Regions from separate parts of the Thomasclavelia ramosa DSM 1402 genome, predicted to be linked through region 1. Evidence: predicted binding sites of a transcription regulator. Region 1 holds the regulator's gene; the other holds the start of a gene.
What was found. Region 1 encodes HrcA, which represses chaperone genes, less so after heat shock. Its sites were predicted from a motif close to TTTTAGCACTNNNNNNNNNNNAGTGCTAAAA; they were not measured.
Positions count from the first base shown of each region.

Region 2: the regulator HrcA is predicted to act here: its motif matches at 1,641-1,671, upstream of clpB (ATP-dependent chaperone ClpB).

Region 1 covers NZ_CP036346.1:1,924,151-1,931,947, reverse strand. The annotation lists gene hemW (radical SAM family heme chaperone HemW) at 1-481, shown strand, start outside; gene EYR00_RS09360 (flavin reductase) at 602-1,225, shown strand; gene hrcA (heat-inducible transcriptional repressor HrcA) at 1,412-2,452, shown strand; gene grpE (nucleotide exchange factor GrpE) at 2,455-3,006, shown strand; gene dnaK (molecular chaperone DnaK) at 3,024-4,841, shown strand; gene dnaJ (molecular chaperone DnaJ) at 4,902-6,026, shown strand; gene EYR00_RS09335 (YhjD/YihY/BrkB family envelope integrity protein) at 6,016-6,879, opposite strand; gene EYR00_RS09330 (glycoside hydrolase family 1 protein) at 6,971-7,797, opposite strand, start outside.
Region 2 covers NZ_CP036346.1:826,311-834,107, reverse strand. The annotation lists gene clpB (ATP-dependent chaperone ClpB) at 1-1,583, opposite strand, end outside; gene EYR00_RS03965 (rubredoxin-like domain-containing protein) at 1,758-2,303, opposite strand; gene EYR00_RS03960 (beta-N-acetylglucosaminidase domain-containing protein) at 2,482-7,797, opposite strand, start outside.

The DNA.
Region 1 (7,797 bases):
TGAAGAAGTGGAATCGAAAATCACTCAATTGATAGAGGAATCTTTAGAACAAATAGGTTTCCATAAATATGAAATCAGTAACTTTGCGAAAACTGGATATGAGTCACTTCATAACCTAGCTTATTGGCAGTATGATAACTATTATGGAATTGGGGTAGGAGCCAGTGGAAAAATTGATGATTGCTTAATAGAACATAATCGTAATTTAAATGCTTATTTACGTCGTCAAAATACAATCACAAAGATGATTAATTCTAAAGAAGAAACGATGTTTAACCATTTAATGATGTCATTACGTTTGGTGAAAGGCTTAGATTTAAAAGAATTTGAAAAGAGATATGGTCTTAGAGCAGTTGATGTTTATCAAACTGCTATTGATAAACATTTGAAGATGAAAACGTTAGTAATTGAAAATGATTATTTACATGCAACTAGTGAATCAATTAAGTTATTAAATGAAATCTTAATAGATTTTTTATAAACGGGGATAATTAGATGAGTTATCGTATAGTGAACGGTTAAATCTTCTAAATTGGGTTTACAATAGGAAATAAAAGATGTATAATCAAATAGTAATCATTACTAATAAGGAGGTTGGGATATGAACAATAAAGCATTTTTTAAGTTAAGTTATGGGTTGTATGTTGTATCTAGCAGTTGTGATGGTAAGGATAGTGCTTGTATTGCTAACACTTTTGTACAGGTTACTTCAGAGCCGGCACGAGTTTGTATTACGCTGAATAAAAATAATTATACTACATCGTTAATTGAAAATAGTTGTGTTTATAACGTTGGGGTATTACTTGATGATATTGATATGGATGTTATCAGAAGATTTGGTTTTCAGTCTGGTAAAGATGTTAACAAATTTGATGGGATTGATTATGAAGTTGATTGTCAAAATATTAAACAAATCACCGAAGGAATAGCTGCTTCATTTAGTGTTAAAGTTATTTCAATGACAGATGTTGGAACACATATTATGTTTGTTGGCGATGTTATTGATTGTAAAGTGATTAATGAAGGTGAAGTATTAACTTATGCAAATTATCATAATAAGAAAAATGGAACAACACCTAAAAATGCTTCTAGTTATCAAGCAGATACTTCAAAACATGGTTGGAGATGTACTGTTTGTGGATTTATTTTAGAAGCAGATGAATTGCCTGAAGATTTTATTTGTCCAGTTTGTAAACAACCGTCAAGTGTTTTTGAAAAAATTTAACAGCCTTAGGGCTGTTTTTTTTGTGATTTTATCAAGGAATTAGATTGATTATAGAGTTGTTTTAAATAGAAATCGGATTTATAATTCTTTTTTTATTTTTTAGCACAAAGGTGTTGACAGTGCTAATTATTGATGTATAATGTATTTAGCACAAAGGAAAGATGAGTGCTAAGGGTGGTGAAACTGATGCTTACAGCGAGGCAACTATTAGTATTTAAATGTATTGTTGATGAGTTTATTGAAACGGCTGAACCAGTTGGGTCAAAAGCTTTGATGACAAAATATCAATTGCCTTATTCAAGTGCAACCATTCGTAATGAGATGAGTTTTCTTGAAGAGTATGGTTATTTAGAAAAAACTCATACATCTTCCGGACGAGTTCCTTCGGTTGAAGGATATCGATTCTATGTTGATAATCTTGCAAAGCGGGATCTAGATGAAGGGATTAAAAACCAAGTAGCGCAAATTTTTAGCGATCGTCATCGTGGTTTGAATGAAATTATTCATGAAAGTTGTGAGATGTTAAGTGAACTAACGCATCTAACATCGGTAGTCTTGGGACCAGATTCTAGCGAAGATACTTTGCAGCAAATCAATATTGTTCCTTTGAATGATAACCGAGTTACTGCGATTATTATTACGAATCAAGGCTATGTTGAAAACAAGGTGTTTGATTTAAACCGTAATCATAAAATTGATGATTTGGTGAGTTGTGTTGCAGTGATGAATGATTTATTGATAGGGACACCGATTGATCAGGTAGCATTTCGTTTAGAACGTGATGTAAAACCGGTGTTATCAGCTAAAATCAAGGAGCATGAGGAATTATTTAATGCTTTTCTTGAAGCTTTTGTTCGATTTGCTTCGAGCAATGTATATTTTTCAGGAAAAGAAAATATGTTATACCAGCCTGAGTATAATGATGTAAATAAATTGAGAAGAATCGTTAGTGCATTTGAAAACTCTCAAGTATGGAATGCCTTACAACCTTTATCTGATGAAGAAGGAGTAACGGTAAGAATTGGTTCTGATTCACCGATTAATGAAATTGAGGATGTATCGGTCATCTCAGCTTCATTTAGAACAGGAGAGAGAACCAAGGGATCTATTTCAGTAATTGGGCCAACAAGAATGCCTTATGAAAAAGTAGTTTCCTTAGTAGAGTATATTTCAAGGAATATTGAAGAGGCGTTCTTTGACGAATCAGATGATTCAAACGATGAATAGAGGTGAATGTAGTGGCTAAGGAAAAAGAAACAGTAGTAGATGAAGAATCTACAGAAAAGACTGCAGAAGAAACAGTTGAAACAAAAGAAGATGAAATTACAGTTGAAGATCAACTTAAGAATTTAGAAGATGAAGTAAATACTTGGAAAACTGATTATTATAAAGTGTTTGCTGATATGGAAAATCTTAAGAAGAGATTACAGAACGAACATGCTAATGCAATGAAATTTATGATGCAATCATTTATTGAAGAATTATTACCTGTTGTAGATAATTTTGAAAGATCGTTAGCTGTAGTTGATCCTAGTGATGAAATTAAAAACTTTTTGAAGGGTTATGAAATGATTTATAACCAACTGATGGAAGTATTAAAGTCACAAGGTGTTGAAGTAATTAAAACTGAGGGTGAAGAGTTTGATCCAAACTTCCATCAAGCAGTTATGACCGTAAAAGATGATAACTTTAAAACAAATATGATTGTTGAAGAGTTACAAAAAGGATATAAGTTAAAAGATCGCGTTATTCGTGCATCTTTAGTAAAAGTAAGTGAATAAATAGGAGGAATTTAATTATGGGTAAAATTATTGGTATTGACTTAGGTACAACAAATTCATGTGTCAGTGTTATGGAAAACGGTGAAGTTAAAGTAATCGCTAATCCAGAAGGAAACAGAACAACTCCTTCAGTAGTATCATTTAAAAATGGAGAGATTATCGTTGGTGAAGCTGCTAAACGTCAAGCAGTAACTAATCCAGATACAATTATGTCAGTTAAACGTCATATGGGTACTGATCATAAAGAACATGCAAATGGTAAAGACTATACACCACAAGAAATTTCAGCAATGATCTTACAAAACTTAAAAGCAACAGCTGAAGCATATTTAGGTGAAACTGTAACACAAGCAGTTATTACAGTTCCTGCATACTTTAACGATGCACAACGTCAAGCTACTAAAGATGCTGGTAAAATTGCTGGTTTAGAAGTAGAACGTATTATCAATGAACCAACTGCTGCTGCTTTAGCGTTTGGATTAGATAAATTAGATCAAGAACAAAAAGTATTAGTATATGACTTAGGTGGAGGTACATTTGACGTTTCTATCTTAGACTTAGCTGATGGAACTTTTGAAGTATTAGCTACTGCTGGGGATAATAAACTTGGTGGTGATGATTTTGATGAAAAAATCATGAATTGGGTTGTTGAAGAATTCAAAAAAGATCAAGGTGTTGATTTATCAAATGATAAAATGGCAATGCAACGTGTTAAAGAAGCTGCTGAAAAAGCTAAAAAAGACTTATCAGGAACTATGCAAACACAAATTTCATTACCATTCATCTCAGCTGGTGCAGCGGGGCCTTTACACTTAGAATTAACATTAACTAGAGCAAAATTTGATGAATTAACTCGTGATTTAGTTTTAAGAACTGAAACTCCTGTACGTCAAGCATTGAAAGATGCTGGTATGGACCCAACTGAAATTCATCAAGTATTATTAGTAGGAGGTTCTACTCGTATTCCTGCTGTTCAAGAATCAGTTAAAAAATTATTAGGAAAAGATCCAAATAAATCTGTTAACCCTGATGAAGTAGTATCTATGGGTGCTGCAATTCAAGGTGGGGTTATTGCTGGTGATGTTAAAGATGTATTATTACTAGATGTTACTCCATTATCATTAGGTATTGAGACTATGGGTGGTGTAATGACAGTATTAATTGAAAGAAATACAACTATTCCAACAACTAAATCTCAAGTATTCTCAACTGCTGCTGATAATCAACCTGCTGTAGATATCAACGTTTTACAAGGTGAAAGATCAATGGCTAAAGATAATAAACAATTAGGTTTATTTAAATTAGACGGTATTGAACCAGCTCCACGTGGTGTACCTCAAATCGAAGTAACTTTCAGCATTGACGTTAATGGTATCGTAAATGTTAAAGCTAAAGATTTAAAATCTCAAAAAGAACAATCTATCGTTATTCAAAACTCAACTGGTTTAAGTGATGAAGAAATTGATAGAATGGTTAAAGAAGCTGAAGCTAATAAAGCTGAAGATGAACAAAAACGTAAAGATATCGAAACAAGAAATAAAGCTGAACAAATGATTAATGAAATCGATAAAGCTTTAGCAGAACAAGGTGACAAAATTGATGCTACTCAAAAAGAATCTGCTGAAAAATTAAAAGATGAGTTAAAGGCAGCTTTAGATAACAACGATATGGCTACATTAGAAGCTAAAATGTCTGAATTAGAACAAATGGCACAACAAATGGCTTCATATGCATATCAACAACAAGGTGGAGCAGGAGCTAGTGATGCAAATGCTGGTACAGCAAATGCACAAGATGATAATGTTGTTGATGCAGATTTCGAAGAAAAGAACTAATCATTTAAAGCCAAGGCTTTGCCGCCTTGGTTTTAAATAGTATAAAAAGAGGGTGAAAATATGGCTGATAAAAGAGATTATTATGAAGTCTTAGGTGTAAGTAAACAGGCTTCAGCCGATGAGATCAAACGAGCTTATCGTAAAAAAGCAAAACAATATCATCCTGATGTCAACAAAGAGCCTGGTGCTGAAGAAAAGTTCAAAGAAGTCCAAGAAGCTTATGAAGTATTATCAGATGCTAATAAAAAAGCCACTTATGACCGCTTTGGTCATGCTGCATTTGAGCAAGGTGCTGGTAATGGTGGTGCTGGTGGTTTTGGTGGATTTGGATTTGAAGATGTTGATTTAGGAGATATTTTTGGATCTTTCTTTGGTGGTGGCGGAAGATCACGTCAAAGAAATACAGGACCACGTCGTGGTGATGATCGCTTAATGCGTTTAAATATCAGTTTCATGGAAGCAGTAAATGGTGTAAAGAAAGATATTAAAGTTACTTATGATGCACCATGTACTCATTGTAACGGTAGTGGGGCTAAAAATCCTAATGATGTCCAAACGTGTTCACGCTGTGGTGGACGTGGAACTGTTCAACAGCAGCAAAGTTCACCATTTGGGACATTTGTAACTGAAACTACTTGTCCTGACTGTAATGGAACTGGAAAAGTTGTTAAAGAGAAATGTCCACATTGTCATGGACGTGGATATGAAACTAAGACAGTGACAGTACAATTAGATATACCAGCTGGTATTAATTCTAATCAACAATTGCGCGTAGCTGGCAAAGGTGGACGAGGAGCAAATGGTGGACCTAATGGAGATTTATTTGTAGAAATTCAAGTAGGAAGTCACGAACATTTTAAACGTGAAGGGCGAAATATTCATATTACTATTCCTGTTTCTAATGTAGATGCTACATTAGGATGTGAAGTTGATGTTCCAACTGTTCAAGGGGATGTTACAGTAAAAATTCCTGCTGGAACACAATCAGGAACAATACTGCGTCTAAAGGGTAAGGGCGTTAAAGATCTTCGTAGTACTAATTATGGTGATGAAATGGTTAGAATCGAAGTTAAGATTCCGACTAAACTTTCATCTGAAGAAAAAGAATTATATACTAAATTATCAAAACTTTCAAAGAAGAAAGAATCAATTTTTGATGCATTTAAACGTCAATTTAAAAAATAAAAACGAAGGAAAAATATTCTTCGTTTTTTATTTTTTTAAGAATGATTATTTTTTTCATTTCAATGATTAATCTTTTCATATGAGCTTCAAACATGATATACATGCCAATAAAAATTGTTTCAGCAATCAGAGAAAAAGATATCATAATAACTACAACAGAAGCCAATGGACCGTATACGCTAGTATAATCTGCTATGCTAAAATAAAATTCAAGAGCAGATAATAAAATTAACATCAGTATACTTGAACAAAAGGCTCCTTTTACAATGTCAAAAATGTGAACATGAACATCTGGAATAATCTTATATAATAAAAATAAAATAATAAAAAAAACTAAAAATAAATATAAATCACCAAGTACTAAAATATCTTTAAAATTAATAAAATAATTAATTAGAGGGATGATTGTTAATATGGATATTATTAGTAATAATAAAACGAAAACAGCAATCGTTTTTAAAAGCATTAATAATTGTTCAATAATTATATTCCTTTGATGTGCAGAAGGAAATAAGTTTTTTGAAATTCCATAAAGCTGGTTGATTCCTCGACTAACAACAAATAATGAGATAAATAAGATAATTATTGATGATAAAGTAATATGACTTGATTTTAAGGATGCAATTATTATGTTAGAAAATTCAGGAGTTAAGTAGTTTTTTAGTAATTGTTCTAAGGTGCCAAGATCAACATTTAATATGGAGGCAAAGAAGGCAAACAGTGAACAAATCGGTATGATTGACATGATTAAATAGTAAGCAAAGCATAAACCAGCATTTTTATTAACTTTATAGCGGTAGTCGAGGACCCGATTATTAATACGATAATATAATCTTTGAATTAGTTTTTTCATTTCTATCACCTACTTTTTATTGTACCTTACTTTTTATTTAGATGTATAGATATTAAAACAAAAAAATTAGCCAAAACGGCTAATTTTTAGATTAATCATTTTTTATATCGTCACCATTGGTAGAAATAACTTTTTTATACCAATAAAAACTTTTCTTTTTATAACGTTTCATATCTTTTAAGTCTTTATCATCCCGATTAACATAAATAGTACCATAGCGTTTAGACATCTCTCCTTGAGAACTCAAAATGTCAATTGGTCCCCACATTAAATATCCACGACAGTCAACACCTTCATTAATTGCTAATGCGATTTGCTCAAGATGATCTTTCATGTAATCAATTCTTGTATCATCGATAACGGTTTCATTTTCTAAAATATCACGCATTCCAAAGCCGTTTTCAACGACCATAATCGGTAAACGATATTTCGCATAAATATCCCTTAAACCAATACGTAAACCAAGGGGATCGATTTGCCAACCCCATTCACTAGCTTTTAAATATGGATTGGTAGCTGCTTTTGCATTACCGTTCATTTCAATGCTTAGTTTGCCATGTGAAGCTACTGTTGAAAAATAATAACTTAATGATAGCCAGTCAACCTTATTCTTTTTGAGCAACTCTAAATCTCCATCTAGCATTTTTGGCAGATTATTTTCATTTTTCATTTTTGCCATCATGTAACTTGAATACTCCCCGTACGTAAACATATCAAAATACATGTCTGTAAGTGCCATTTGATTTCGAGATTCTAGCTCGTCAAGAGGATTACAAGTGGCGGCATAAGCAGGAATATATATTACCATTCCTAAGACTTTAGCATCAGCGATAGTATGAACTTTTTCAACAACTTTAGCATGAGCAACAAAAGTATTGTGAACCAGCTGATTAATAAATGTTTGTTCGTCAATGTCTT
Region 2 (7,797 bases), 1.1 Mb from region 1:
AAGTCATCTTCTTTTTTAGAAGCTTCAAATTCTTTAATTTCTTTTTCGATTTGTGGTAATGTTTGATATTTGATTCTTGATGCTTCTTCCAAATTACCCTCTGTCTGATATTTATCCGTTAAAGCTTCTAATCTTACTTTTTGGTCTTTTAATTCTTTAATATGATCCAATGATTTCTTTTCTTCTTGCCATTTGTCAGTTAAACCTTTTACTTGTTCGTCTAAAGAAGCAATCCGACTTTTAATCTCATTTAAACGTTTTTCATTATCTTCATTTTTGTCTTCTTTTTCAATTGAAATTCGTTCCATTTCTAATCGATTTTTCTCACGTGTTATAACATCTAACTCTTCTGGTAATGAATCTATTTCCATACGAATAGAAGCACAAGCTTCATCGATTAGATCAATTGCTTTATCAGGTAAGAAACGGTCAGTTATATATCGTTGTGACATATTAACAGCACCAATAATTGCACTATCAGTAATTTGTACTCCATGATGTGATTCAAATGAATCTTTCAAACCACGAAGAATGGCAATTGTATCATCTTGATCTGGTTCATCAACTTGAACTTTTTGGAAACGTCTTTCAAGGGCAGCATCTTTTTCAATATACATCCGATATTCATCTAATGTTGTTGCTCCAATACAATGCAACTCACCACGAGCCAACATTGGCTTTAATAAGTTTGCAGCATCCATTGCCCCATCAGTTTTACCAGCACCAACTAATTGGTGGATTTCATCGATAAATAAGATAATATCTCCTTCAGCCTTCTTAATTTCATTTAAAACGGCTTTCAATCTTTCTTCAAATTCACCACGATATTTAGCTCCTGCAACTAGTGCTCCTAGATCTAATTCATATAGTGTTTTATTTTGCAGAGAAACTGGCACGTCATTTTTAAAGATACGCCAAGCTAATCCTTCAACTATTGCTGTTTTACCCACACCAGGTTCACCAATTAAAATTGGGTTATTTTTTGTTTTTCGTGATAAGATCTGAATCACACGACGAATTTCTTCATCTCGCCCAATAACTGGATCAAGTTTTCCATCGGCAACATCTTTTGTTAAATCACGTCCATATTTTTCCAATACTTCGTATTGGTTTTCAGGATTTTGATTATCGACCATATTTCCACCTCGCATTTCATCAATAATTTTCTTTACGTTTTTCTTATTTAAATTATAACCATTTAATATTTCTTTTAACCAGCTACTATTTAATTCAAATAATGCCATAATTAAATGTTCTACACTTAGATATTCATCTTTAAAATTATGCATTTGCTTATCCGCTAAACTAAGCAGTTGATTCAAATCATATGAGATTCGAATACTATTTATATCCACATTACTTACAATCGGCTTACCTTGCAACCTTACGTTCAATTTATTTTGTAGATCGGCAATATTGACATTTGCCTTACTTAAGACTCGATATAATATACCTGCATTGTCTTCCAGCAAAGCTAATAGAAAATGCTCTACATCAACTACTTGATGACCCATTTCACTAGCCATTGTTATTGCTTTTTGAATTGCTTCTTGCATCTTGGCAGTCCATTTTTCAATATTCATGTCTATCACTCCTTTAGCACTCTATATCCCTAAGTGCTAATTATATTATACATCTCTTTTTAGCACTGTCAAGGTTAAAGTGCTAAAAAATTAAAATATTTATTTTTAAATCTACTTCTGTCTAGATGTAAAAAACTAGGGTTTGTCACCCTAGTTTAATCTAATATCCAATTATTATTTACCAAAATATCTGTTTAACAATCCTTCAAACGCTTTTCCATGACGTGCTTCATCACGTGCCATTTCATGCACTGTATCATGAATTGCATCTAAGTTTAATGCTTTAGCTTTCTTAGCTAATTCTGTTTTACCCATAGTTGCTCCATTTTCAGCTTCAACACGCATCTCTAGGTTCTTTTTTGTTGAATCAGTTACTACTTCTCCTAATAATTCTGCAAATTTTGCTGCATGTTCAGCTTCTTCATAAGCTGCTTTTTCCCAATATAATCCAATTTCTGGATATCCTTCACGATGTGCAACTCTTGCCATTGCTAAATACATTCCTACTTCTGAGCATTCTCCTTCAAAGTTTGCTCTTAATTCTTTTTTGATCTCTTCATCTACGTCTTTAGCAACACCTACAACGTGTTCTGCTGCCCAAGTCATTTCACCTGTTTGTTCAACGAACTTGTCAGCCCCAACTTTACATACTGGACATTGTTCTGGAGCTGCATCTCCTTCATAAACATATCCACATACAGAACATACAAATTTAGCCATTATAATTATCTCCTTTTTATATTATTTATTTCATCATCACCTATAATTAACAGTAATGATTACTGATATTAATATATCATATTTTAATTTTTTGTCAATATATATACTCACCTAAATAGAAAAAAAGCTGAATTTTTATTCAGCCTTCTTCTAAAAGAGAGAGAGAAATATATCGCTATTAACAATTTTCTTTTTTACGGTATAGCCATAATCCAGCAATACTTAACATTCCTAATACTAAGAATGATCCAATAACTACATCGTCACCAGTTTTTGAACTAGTTGTTGTATCTGATGCAGTGTTTCCATTAATTATACCATCTTCATTAGGGGTAACTGATGGTTTTATTTCTAATGCATCAATTGCTGCTTGCAACTTAGCCTGTAGTTTATCTACATCAGTTTGTAGCATTTCTGAACTATCTTTTAACTCTACTTTGATAGTTTTAATAATATCCAATAATTTATTATAAGATTCTTCAGTATATCTATTAGCATCAAGTGCTTCAGCAGTTTCTAATAAAATATTAAGATCTGTTAAATCTCCTCGTTCTACAAGTTTTTCAGCAGCAGCTTTCAAAGTTTTTGTTAATTCAGCTATATCTTCACTGCTGTTTTCATCATTTAAAGCATCTTTAACTTCTGTTAGTACTTTAACAAATTCTTTCCATGTAGAAGCAGTATAATTATTTTCTTTATAACTATCAATTAATCCATTTATAGCATTAATTTCATCAGCAGTTGCTTTTAAAACCAATGCCGCACGTGTTTCTTGTAATGCTGTTAAAGCATCTTCCAATTGTTTAACTGTCGCATCATCACTGGCAATTAGGTCATGTGCCACCTTTAATGCATCTACAAATGGTGTTGCAGTAGATGTTAGATATTTACTAGTATCTAAATTATCCAACTCATTTGTATCTATATAATTTTGTAATACTTCTTTACTCACTGAAACTTTTGTAATTAAGTTTGATTTAGCTACTTGTAATATGTTGACCATATCAGCAACTTCTTTAACGCTCAATTCTTCTTCACCTTTAGCTAATAAAGTATTAGCCTCATTAACTTTATCTTGTAATGCCTCCCATGTTGAATCAGTATAATCATCAGCAACTAATGCACCAATTTTATTTAATTCATCTTTAATTAATTGGACATTACCACGAGTAACTAAATTAGTATAAGCAATTTGTAATTCACTATATGCTTTGATTATTAATTTCTTATCTCCTGAAGCAGTTGATAAAACTTCATTTGCCTGATTCAATTTGCTAACATACTTAGCATAAGAAGACGCAGTATAATTATTTTCATCAACATTTAATGAGTTAACATATTTTTGTAATGCTTCTAATTCTGGTAAAAATTCATCATCATTTAATCTTACAATTTCAGAAATTGTTGGGATATTATTTGCTTCCCATACAATCTTCAATTCATAAGTCATATCAAATGGTAAATATATCTCATTTAGTGATTTGCTTAAAGTGCCTACTTGTACCCACTGTTTTTCTTCACCAACCATTACTAAAGCCATTACCTTAGCATTACTTACTGTCCCTTTTTGAACGATATTTATTTTCTTAACATCTAAATTATCAGAAAGTGTATATGTAATATACCCTGCATCAGTAGTATTTGGTTTATATGCTGTAGTTAAATCACCGTCAAACATATTTTGTGGTACAAATCCTTGTACTTCCACTGCATTTGATTCAAAAGTAGGATCATTTGATACCGGAACATACTCACCATCATTAATTACAATTTCATTGAATAAAACTGCACGATTATTATTTGTTGCTGTCATTAAAATTTTTAAATAACGAGCCTTAACATTATCAGCAGTCCCTTCAACCAATACCTTATTAGGATAAGTACTTGATGCTTTATAACCTGCATCAGAATTTATACAAGTAACAGAGGCATCATTTTTATTTTCTACTCCATCACCAATTGTTATAACCTTTGTCCAATTTTCTAAATCATTAGAAATAAGAATATCAGCATCCCGAATATAATTTACTGCAGAATCTTGGCAGAACATTTGAATTTTAGAAATATTTCTTTCTTGTCCTAAATCATAAATAATGTATTGTCCTTTTTGTGGCAGATCTGCAAATTCTGTTGTTGTATCAATATTACCATCAAAAGCCGCACCATTATTACGACTATCTTCTGCTACTCCCCATGAACTATTAATTCCCATTGTTGTTTCATATAATGAAGGAGCGTATAATTCATTTGAATGTACTTCAAATCTATTAAGATCAAAAGTAATGGCAGAATCAGTATTATTAATTATTCTTACATAACGAGCATCAGGTAATTCACTAGTTTTAGTTTTTACAGTAGTCCACTCAAGTGCATTTTTAGATGTTTCTATAGTCAAATTATCTTTATTCATATCAACAACAATTTCACTAATATCTTTAATTCTTAATAAATCAACACCAATATATTGACCTTGAGTTAATGTGATTACCTCATCATACATCAATTTAGTTAAATCTTCTTTACTTTCTGTTATCAATCTATATTCTGTATTTGTGTATACATTTGTATCATCATAATCTTTAATAGGATCAAATTGAGCAACATCAAATTCTGAGAAAATTACCCAAGAATTTTTCTGTTCATTATTTACTAAACGAACATATCTTGCCTCTACTCCACGTAAATTCTCATCAATAACATCTTTGCCGTTAGTAACACCTTCATATGATTTATATGTTGTCCAATCTTGACCATCAGTAGAGTATTGTAAACTGTATTTAAGCCACTTGTCACCCGCATTACGATCTCCACCAATAACAGCATGAACTTTTCCTATCTGAATTGTTTTTCCAAAATCCCAACCAATAAAATCACCAACGCGGCTAGTATCACCAGGCTTAGTATTAAAATCTAAAGCTGTAGTGTTATCTCCATCCGTTAGATTTGACTCTGTTCCTTTGTAGACTTCCCATGTATCAGTATACATAAATGTCTTTTCTATAGCTGCAGGATTGCTTACACTAAAATCATAAACTTTCCACCAAAAACCAGCACTATCATTTTGTAAATTTAATTCTAAATTTCTAATTCTAACTGCTTTAACCGTTAAGTTTAATGCTGAAACATCCTCATTAACTGCTGCTTGACCATCATATTTTGCAATTTCTTGCCAATTTTTACCATCAATTGTATATTCAAGCGCATATTTTGTAATTTTATCAGTTTTACTATCTTGAACAAAATTAATTGTTCCTAATTTTTTAGGATTTTTGAATGTTAAAATCAATGAGGCATCAATAGGTATATAATCTTTAATTGTGCCACCTTTATACGGATCTTCAGCAAAGTGAGCAAATGTAGAGTTATCTCCATCTGTTACTTTTGCAAGAGTACCGCCTTGTAATGACAATTTATCTATAGATAATGTTCCCATATCATTATCTACAATAGGTTCATCTGTTGGATTTACAACAATATCACGAATTCCTAACCAAGTATTAGATTTCGCTTCTGTGGCAATCATTCTAATTCCTTTTACATTTTGTAATTCTAAATCTTCTAAAACAACTTCATTTGGTAGATTATAAATAGTTCCATCCAAATCTTTCCATTCTTTGCCATCATTAGTAAATTGCACTTTAGATTTTGCAAAAGTATCTTTAGAATTACTATTTGTACCTAATCTAAATATCACTTTATCTACATCAATAGCTTTTGTGTAACTAACACCAACATATGTACCTTCATTTATAGAATTTGGATTTTTATAAACAATTTCCGTATTGGCTTTATTATCAAAAACATTTGAAATAGCTCCAGTAGGTGTATCATCACGATTTGTAATAAATTTTGTTACCTGTTTTGATGGATCAATAATTGATGATGCAACATCAGATAAGTATTGTTCCATTGTTTTTATAAACGGTACAATATGTTGTACCCCTACTTCCGCATATTCATCATGATCAACATAATGGAAATTATGTGTTTTTGATCTTTCAAAAGCAGCTTGACCTTGAGCATACAAGTCCCAAATTTGGTCATTTTCAGCACCATCTTGCACTGCTTTGACACCATTAATTAAAGCAATCGCTGCCTCAGTAGTATCATCCCAGCAATCTAACCAATAAATTATTTGATCTTTTATACGAGTGTCACCTGCTTCATTACGATAAGTTTTTGCAGCTGTTTGTAATTTTGTGAACTCGTTAATTAAATCGGTAAATAAATCATCACTGATTGTATTACCACTATTTAAAGCAGTTTTAAATTGATTCAAACGATCTTTTAATTCTACTGACTCTTGTAATGGCGTTACACGACTATCCATATTTTGATTTATCATATGTTTTGATAGTTCTTTTAAGGCATCCGAAGCAGCTGTTACTTCTGCGCTATTATGATCAACATATTTAAATGAATCTTCCCAAATTTCATCTGCTTCTTCACTAGTTTCCCAAATATTCCATGAATAACATGCATTTCCAAAAATTGCCACTTTACTTGGTTCAGATTGTTGCATTGGATTTAGAACAATACCTTGGATCTTATTTGGATCAACCCCCGGATGTAAGAATGTACTATATCCACCCATAATCAAGTGCTTTTTAGAATTATCAGTACAAGGCCAATTGATCCACATATATGGTCCACGACCTACATTATTAGTAAAAGTTGTTGTAAAATTATTTGAAACTTCACCCCAAACACGTCCACCAGTCATAACAATTTGAACGTTTTCTGGGAAATTCGTATAGTAACCTTGGCCATTACCCATATATTCTTGAGTACAAAATGGTAATGTTAATTTTAAATCTGGATATGTTTTTTGCATTTCCTTGATCCATGCAGTCATATCTTTCAAAGTTTTAATGTAGTTATCTCCACCAACATTTCCAGCATCATCAGCAAGAATTGCAATTTGACGAACACCTGCTTCAATTACTTGAGCAAATTTAGCCTGCATTACTTTTAAATCAGCTTGATAATTTTCTTCACTGTTATATCTAATTGCATTATTCATATACGGATGCAATGCAAAAACAAAACGACATTTTGATTCATTACCAGCTTGTGCTAACGGTTTTATTTTTGTTTCAATTTCTTCATCACTGTATAATTCACGCCATTTAGAATTATGTTTAGGGTCATCTTTTGGAGCATAAAAATATGAATTTAATTTATAATATCCTCCCCATTTCATCAATTCAGAGCGATCTTCTGTTGACCAAGGGTTTCCATAATATCCTTCAATGAATCCTCGACTAGCTACATCAGCGTAATCTTCCATTACAAAGTTACGGATTGAATAACTATCCATCTGGTTAAAGATATGATATAAACTAGTGATTCCATAAAATGCAGCATCAGTATCTTTACCTAATACAGTAATTGTCCCATTATCTGAGGCTAATAAATATGAATCTAATTTATCATATAATCCACTTGTTTTTAATGTGTAATTTTTAGATACATGTTTATCAACGTATCCATC